2 regions of the Micromonospora ureilytica genome follow, and region 2 is predicted to be linked to the other one. Evidence: riboswitches for the same ligand, from Rfam matches in the RefSeq annotation. Region 2 holds a riboswitch; the other holds the start of a gene.
The links. Region 2 has a riboswitch for cyclic di-AMP ahead of IW248_RS15030 (C39 family peptidase). Riboswitches for the same ligand answer to the same signal wherever they lie in the genome.
Positions count from the first base shown of each region.

Region 1: it holds a riboswitch for cyclic di-AMP, as region 2 does, so the genes downstream of both, IW248_RS33765 (C40 family peptidase) here and IW248_RS15030 (C39 family peptidase) in region 2, are expected to answer to the same signal.

Region 1 covers NZ_JADOTX010000001.1:5,428,351-5,432,536, forward strand. The annotation lists gene dcd (dCTP deaminase) at 1-469, shown strand, start outside; gene IW248_RS33765 (C40 family peptidase) at 543-1,583, opposite strand; cyclic di-AMP (ydaO/yuaA leader) riboswitch at 1,597-1,732, opposite strand; gene IW248_RS24840 (N-acetylmuramoyl-L-alanine amidase) at 1,968-3,950, shown strand; gene IW248_RS24845 (C40 family peptidase) at 4,008-4,186, opposite strand, start outside.
Region 2 covers NZ_JADOTX010000001.1:3,365,339-3,369,524, reverse strand. The annotation lists gene IW248_RS15040 (hypothetical protein) at 1-259, shown strand, start outside; gene IW248_RS15035 (hypothetical protein) at 392-1,162, shown strand; cyclic di-AMP (ydaO/yuaA leader) riboswitch at 1,447-1,588, shown strand; gene IW248_RS15030 (C39 family peptidase) at 1,821-2,669, shown strand; gene IW248_RS15025 (alpha/beta fold hydrolase) at 2,806-3,552, shown strand; gene IW248_RS15020 (CDP-glycerol glycerophosphotransferase family protein) at 3,557-4,186, opposite strand, start outside.

The DNA.
Region 1 (4,186 bases), 2.1 Mb from region 2:
CCGGCTGTTCCGGGTCTTCAACAACCACCTCTACACCCACATCGACCCCGCCATGCAGCAGGACGACCTGACATCGGTGGTCGAGGTCCCCGACGGCGAGCCGTTCGTGCTGCACCCGGGGGAGTTCGTGCTCGCCTCGACGCTGGAGGTCATCTCGCTGGGTGACCAACTCGCCGGCCGACTGGAGGGCAAGAGCTCCCTGGGCCGGCTCGGGCTGCTCACGCACTCCACCGCCGGTTTCATCGACCCGGGCTTCTCCGGTCACGTGACCCTGGAACTCTCGAACGTGGCGAACCTGCCGATCACCCTGTGGCCGGGCATGAAGATCGGGCAGCTCTGCATCTTCCGGCTCTCCTCGCCGGCCGAGCACCCGTACGGCTCGGCGGTCTACGGCTCGCGCTACCAGGGCCAGCGGGGGCCGACGCCCAGCCGCGCCTGGCAGCACTGGCGCACCTGGCCAACCCGCTGAGGTTCACCCGCTAGAACCACGACGACAAGGGCCCGCCGCGACGGATCGCGGCGGGCCCTTCGATCACCCGGGGTCAGCCCGGGCGGCCGTAGCTGTGGATCGGGCCGTCGTCGACCTTCTTCATCTTGACCGGTTGACCGGCCTGCGAGGCGTGCACCACCCAGCCGCCGCCGACGTACATGCCGACGTGGTGGATGTCGCTGTAGTAGAAGACCAGGTCGCCGGGGCGCAGGTCGCCCTTGCTGACGTCCTTCGTGACGCGGCTCTGCGCGGCGGCGTTGTGCGGCAGCGACACACCGGCCTTCGCCCAGGCGGCCAGCATCAGCCCGGAGCAGTCGTACGAGTTCGGACCCTCGGCACCCCAGACGTAGGGCTTGCCGATCTGCGCGCAGGCGAACTTGACAGCGGTGCCCGCGGCGCCGCCGGGGTAGCTGCCCGGGCAGGGCGCTGGGCGCAGCGGGCCGCCGCCGCCGCTGCCGTACACCTTGAGGCGCAGCTTCTGCAGGCGGTCGATCTCGTCGTTGATCTGCTTCTTCTTCGCCGCCAGCTGAGCTTCGGTGCGGGCCAGCTGGGCCACCATCTCGTCCAGCGGCGCCTTCTGCGCGGCCAGCTGGTCGCGCAGGTCGGCCACCTGGCGTACGTCCTTCTGCTGGTTGTGCGCGAAGCGGTCGAGCATTTCGAGCTGACCGACCACCTCGCTCGGCGACCGGCTCCCCAGCATCGCGTTGACTGTCGAGACGTTCTCACCCATGTAGGCGCGTACGGCCAGGGCGCTGACCTTGTCCATCGCGGCGTCGACCTGACGCTCCAGCGGGGTGATCCGGGCGGCCAGCGCGTCGGCCTGCTTGCGCTTCGCGGCGAGGTCGGTGCGAGTGGCGTTGTGCCGTTCGATGATCGGTTCGAGCTTGTTCCAGTCGGCGTCGATCTGGCGCTCGATCTCGGCGACGGACGGGTCTGCGTGGGCCGCCGTGGCAGTGCCGGTCAGGACGACGGCGATGCCGGCCAGCGCGGCGAGTGCGGTGGTGAAGCGGGACCAGCGTGGGCGCGGCACGATCGACGGCGGGCCGGCTGATGCCGACCGCTCGGACGACGGCCGCGGGGCATGGAGTGCCACCGGGGTTCCGTACTCCTTCTTCCTGACCGCCTACCGGGTTAGCTGACGGGTTCGGGCGGGAAGTCGGCGCCCTACCGCAGTGGCTGCGGATTCACCCCGAGGGACCTGGGTCCCCGGTTCGCTCGGAAACGACTCGGCGGTGTCGGTCCGTTACCGCCCGGGCTGGGCGGAGCTGCTGTCGGGCCGACGAATGACCAGAGTAGAGACGCTTGTTACCGATCCGCAACCCATGCGGCCGTGACACTCCGTACGGATTGGACGAGGTCACCGACCGTGTGTGAAGAATTCTTTCCGCATGCTTCGATAGATGGAAAGGTATTGACCTGACCTCCCGGGCGGCGCGATGGTGACCTGACCTCACTCCGCGAGAATCTAGGGGGTTCGATGCACCATCCAACCCTGTCGACCGGCTGGCGGGCACTGCTCGCCGCCACCGTGGTCGCCGCCGCGACCACGGTGCCGCTCTCCGTCGGCCCGGCCGCCGCCGCGCCCACCACCGACCGCCAACACCAGTACGCCGCCGCGGCCACCGAGTACGGCGTGCCGACCGTCGTGCTGCTCGGCGTCTCCTACCTGGAGTCGCGCTGGGACACCAACGCCGGCACACCGAGCACCAGTGGCGGGTACGGCCCGATGCACCTGACCGACGCCCGGCACGTGGCTGCCCTACCGGGGCGCGGTCACCACGACGCCGGCGCCGAGGACCCACGCGGCGACGACTCCCGTCCCGCCCGGGTGCCCGCGCCCCGGCCCGTCGAGGCCCCCGCGCCGTCCACCGCCGCGTTGCAGACCGTGGACGCCGCCGCCACGCTGACCGGTGCCACCCCCGAGGCACTGCGCACCGACGCGGGCCTCAACATCCGGGGTGGGGCCGCGCTGCTGAGCGCGTACCAACGGGATCTGAACGCGCCGGTCGGCGCGGACACCGACCCGGCGGCCTGGTACGGCGCGGTGGCCCGCTACTCCGGCGCGGACAGCGCCGACGCCGCCGCGGCCTTCGCCGACGAGGTCTTCACCACCATCGGCGCGGGCCAGACCCGGGTGACCGACGACGGCCAGCGGATCACCCTGCCGGCCCGTACGGTGCGGCCCGAGCGTTCCTGGTTGGACCGGCTGGGTCTGCGCCGGCTGGCCCGCCCGGACGGGGTGGAGTGCCCCCGCACCATCTCCTGTGAATGGATCCCGGCGCCCTACGAGGCGTTCGGCGACGGGGACTACGGCAACCACGACCTCTCCGACCGGCCCGCGCGGCAGAAGATCGAGTACATCGTCATCCACGACACCGAGGCGAGTTGGGCGACGACACTGCAACTCGTCCAGGATCCGACCTACGTGAGCTGGCACTACTCGCTGCGCTCGGTCGACGGGCACATCGCCCAGCACGTGCGGACCACTGACGTCGGCTGGCACGCCGGCAACTGGTACGTCAACGCCAAGTCGATCGGTCTGGAACACGAGGGCTTCGCGGCGCAGGGCACCTGGTACACCGAGGCGATGTACCGGACCTCGGCGAAGCTGGTCCGGCACCTGGCGCTGCGGCTGGGCATCCCACTGGACCGCCAACACATCATCGGCCACGACAACGTGCCCGGCACCATCCCCTCGACAGTGCGGGGAATGCACTGGGATCCGGGGCCGTACTGGGACTGGACGCACTACTTCGACCTGCTGCACGCACCTCGACTGGACACCGGCACCCCGGCCACCGGGCTGGTCCGGATCTACCCGGACTACGCCACCAACCGGCCGGCGTTCACCGACTGCGTCACCGCAGGCGTCCCGTGCGCGCCGCGCGGCTCCTCGGCGGTCGTGCTGCGCAGCGCACCGTCCGCGGACGCGCCACTGGTCAACGACATCGCGCTCCGCCCGGACGGCACCCCGAACACGATGGCCGTGTCGGACCACGGTGCCCGGGCCTCCGCCGGGCAGACGTACGCGCTGGCCGGACGGCAGGGCGACTGGACGGCGATCTGGTACCTCGGGCAGCGGGCCTGGTTCCACAACCCGGCGTCCGCGCCGACCGCCAGCTGGACCGTCGGTGTCGTGGCCACCCCGAAGCCCGGCCGGACCACCATTCCGGTGTACGGACGGGCCTACCCGGAGCAGTCGGCGTACCCGGACGGGGTGCCCTACCAGGCGATCTCGCCGCTGCAGTACACCCTGACCGCCGGGCAGCGGTACGCCGTCGGCGCGGTGCTGGCTGGCGAGTACTACCGGGCCAGCACCGTCGACGGCTCCTCGCCCGGCGACTGGACGGTGATTCGCGGCAAGAACCGCTACGCGCAGATCCAGTTCGGCCACCGGATCATGTACGTCGACCTCGCCGACGTGCAGCTGCTGCCATCCCCGGTGGGAGCGCCCCGCTGAGAAACCACGACGGCCCCCGGTCGGTGACCGGGGGCCGTCGTGTTGGCGCTGGGTGGATCAGCCGGGTCTACGGAACCCGGCGACGGGCATGGTGTTGATGCTGGACACCTGCACCGGTTTGCCGGCACGTGGCGCGTGCACCATTGTGTTGTTGCCCAGATAGAGCCCGACATGACTCAGGCCGGAGAAGAAGAAGACCAGGTCACCGGGCCGGGCGTCGGCTCGCGAAACGGCCT
Region 2 (4,186 bases):
GAGCGTGATGCCAGCCGGCGGGCCGCTGGCGGCCTCCTGCCGGCACGTGGGGGCGCACAGTGCGGCGTGCCCGGCGATACCGTCGAAGGCCGCCGAGGAGTCGGTTCCAGCATGGTCGGTCGACACGTCGGCGGCGCTCCCCGCTGATCAGGGCACCATCGCGGCGGGCGCGCTGCCGATCCGCGCGGCGGAGTCCGACCGGCTGCCCCTCGTCGACGCTGCGAGCGGCCGGGCATCCCGGGCCCCACCCCGGCGCTGAGCCACCGGGACGACCGTCCCGTCACCGCGCCCTGTCGACTCACCCGCTTCCCACCACGCCGACCCGTGGTCCTCCGTGGCCCGCTGGCCGGCGCGGCTCCCATCGCACTGCTCTCTCCCCGAGGTGCCGACCATGGAGACCGTCGTCTTCTACCAGTTCGTGACCGAGGTGCCGCAGGCCGCCGCCATCTGGTCGACCCTGTTCCTGTTGACCCTGGGCCTCCTCACCGTGCTGGCCGCCCGCCCCGAACGGGACCAGCCCACCGACGACCGGCCCCCGGCCGTGCCCACCGTGCGGGAGTTGGCCGCCGCCGAGGCCGTCGACAGGCGTCGCTACGCCGAGGAGGTGGCCGTCGCCGCGGCCGGCGCGGCCACCACCGCCCGGCGGCGACGCGCCGCCTGGCTGGCCGCTCAGGAGCAGATGGAGCGGGCCTGGATCGGGTACGACGAGGCGGACACCGCCGCGCGTCGCTTCGCGGGCGCCGGCGCACTGCCCACTCCGCAGACTCCGCACACCCCCTCCGAGTACGCGGCCCGGGAGCGCTATCTGCACCGCGCGGCGATGGCGGCGTACTGGCGGGGCGATCTGACCATGGCTCAGCTCGGCGACGTGTTCGGGCACCGGCACGGCTGGGATCCCCGACGACACCCGGTCGAGCAGGAGGCGCTGATCAGCCGGGTGATCCGGGATGCGCGGCTGGTCGACTACCAGGTGGCCACCGGCCGCGAGCGGGCCGCCTGGCGCGACGCCGAGTTGGCCGCCGAGTCGGCTCGCACCCTCGCCGAGGAGGCGTACGTGGCGGAGGCCCGGCTGCGCCCGACCCCGGCGCCCACCCGCCGGACGGTGGCCAGGGCGTTGCGTCCCGCCGTCGTGGCACGGTGGCGGCCGGCCCGGGTGGGTTGAGCCCGATCCGTGATGTGAGGCCGGTCACCGAATTGCTGAACCGGACGTCCGGCGCGATCGGCGTCATTGTTCCCGCGATTGTGGTCGCGTTCTTTCCGGCCTGTCCGGTTGTCGCCCGGAGGCGTCACCGTAACCGGTTGTCCCATCGAGTCACATCATCTGCAATACGCGCAGAAATTGGCGCGCCAATTGGGGTTTACGCAGGTGAACCTGGCTTGGCAGGGCGCGAAGTGGCCAGTAGTGTCGTCCCGTCCGGTGCGGTAACCGATCGCAAGACGCGACGCCGCATCGACCCGCTCAATCGTGATCTACGAACCGGGGACCCATCAGTAAGTCCGGGGTGAATCCGCGAGCCACGGCCCGCGGTAGGGCGATCTTCCCGCCCGAATCCGTCAGCTAACCCGGTAGGCGGTGTCGGAAGGAGTCAACTCCTCGTGCAGCACCTTTCCACCCCTCGGTTGTTCCCTCGCCTCCACGGCGCGGCGGTGCGCCCGCTCATTCGTCCAGTGACGGTGAGCTGACCCCCGGGTCATCGCCTTTCCCGCCCGGCCACTCCGGGCGTTCCCCTGAGCGGTTCACCATCCGCGGGCCACGGTCCGCGCGCTGGCGCCTGCCCGGATACCGGTCCGGCCCCGGTGTGCCGCTCTCCCCCCGATCCGTGGAGGACCCCGTGAAGCACACCCTGCAGCGTCAGCTCCGCCGCCTCGCCACCGAGCGTCCGTACCAGATCGTCGCCGCCTCCGCCGCGGCCCTCGCGATCGCCACCACCACCGGCGCCCTGCTCACCACGGCCGACGACGCCCCGGCCGGCCAGCGCACCGCGACCACGGCCGCCGAGATGCGCAGCGACGTCGCCGCCTCCCGCGGTGACGTTCGGGACGCGTCCCCCTCGGCCAGCGCCACGCCGAGCACGGCCGCCCCGGCCACCAGCGCCGCGTCACCCGCCGCCAAGGCCAGCAGCAACCCGGACCTGACCCGGAAGCCGGAGCGGCCGAAGCCGCCCGCGACCAAGGTGCTCGACTACGACTACGAGGCGCAGAACACCTACTACAACTGCGGCCCGGCGGCCACCCGGAACGCGCTCAGCGCCGCCGGCATCGACCGCACCCAGGAGGAGCTCGGCGCCGAGCTGGGCACCACCGAGATGGGCACCAACTCGGCCGAGGACACCACCCGGGCGCTCAACGCCGAGGTGAAGGGCTCCCCGTACCGGACCCGGATGTTCCCCGGCGCGCCCAGCCCGGCACAGATGGACCGGCTCCAGGCCGACGTCGTGAAGGCCATCACCGACGGCCGCGGCGTGGTGGCGAACGTCGTCGGCGACGCCACCGACACCGACGGCGGCTGGCACTCCTACGGCGGCGGGCACTACATCGCCGTCGTGGGTTACAAGGACAACGGTCGCACCGTGCGGATCGCCGACTCGGCGAACCCGGCCGACCCGTCGTACTGGGTCACCACGATCGACCTGGCCAACTGGATCACCAGCCGGGGCTACTCCGCCTGACCCGGGCACACCGACCGCCGCGGGCGCCGTCTCCCACAAGGAGCCGGCGCCCGCGGCGTCTGCACGCGTGGCAGCCGGGCGTACGCCGTCATCGACGACTCTCGTGGCGGGCCGTGAACCGTGGGAGACTGCGGCCGTGGTGGAGAAAACGGGTGGTCACGCCGGCCGCAGGCCGGTCCTGCTGCTACTGCACGGCATGGGCGCGACCGGGGACGTGTGGTTGCCCTGGGCGCCGTACCTCGAGCAGCACTGGCCCGGTCGGTGGCTGGCACCGGACCTCGCCGGCCACGGCTGGGCGCCGCCGCTGCCGTCGTACTCCTTTGTGGGCCTCGCCCAGCAGGTCGCGCAGGCCCTCGCCCCCGACGACCGGCTGGTCGTGCTCGGGCACTCGCTGGGTGGGGTGGTCGGCCTGGCGCTGGCCGCCCGTGACGCCGGAACGCCTGTGGACGCGGTGGTCGGGCTGGGCATCAAGGCGCTGTGGTCACCTGCGGAGCTGACCCGCGCCGCCGAGGTCGCCGCCCGCCCGGTGAGCTGGTTCGCCAGCCGCACCGAGGCGGCTCGCCGCTACCTGCGTGTCTCCGGACTGGCCGGCCTGCTGTCACCGGACCATCCGGTGGTGGACGCCGGTCTGCGGCAGGTCGACGGCCGCTGGCGCCTCGCCATGGACCCGACCGCCTTCGCCGTCGGCGAACCCGATTTGGCCGCGCTGCTCGCGGCGACCGACGTGCCGGTGGTCCTGGCGCGCGGGGAGAACGACCCGATGGTCACCGACGAACAACTCAAGGAGTACGGCGTACCTGTCGCCACGCTGCCCGGTCTCGGCCACAACGCGCACGTGGAGGACCCGGCCGCGGTGCTGGCGCTGCTCGACAGGTACCGCTGAGCGGCTAGGCCGACGCCGACGCGGTAAGTGTCTCCGCGGGCGCCAGCTCCCGGCGGGCGGCGGTCAGGAACACCTCCGCGTACGACTCGGCCGGGAAGTCACCCAGGTAGCGGCGGCGGGTGGCCCAGCGGGCCTCGGCCAGCGGGTCGGTGTCCAACAGTGCGGTCAGCACCTCGTCCACGTTGGACATGTCCCGGCGCAGCACGTAACCCGACCCGGCCAGCGGGAACCGCTCCACGAACCGGTCGCCCTCGTCGCCCATGTCGGTGACCGCGTACGGCTTGCCGGAGTAGAGGAAGTCCGAGATCACGCCGGACACGTCGGAGACCAGCGCGTCGGAGGAGTTGACGCACTCGGTCAGGCTCAGCTCCCGGGCCGCCGCGCCGACCACGTGCTGGCGGCCGGTGCGGGCCCGGTCGGCGACGAGCAGCTCGGTCAGGCGGCCCAGCTGGCGGGCCGACGCCGGGTTCTGCCCGGTGTACGGGTGGGCCCGCAGGATCACCGTCGCGCCGCGCTCCAGCAGCCGGTGCAGCAGCTCCTCGGCCACCGGCAGCGAGCAGTAGTCGGCGTCGGCGTGGTGCCCGGTCCAGGTCGGCGTGTACAGCACCGTCGGGTGCGCCAGCCCTCGCGCGGG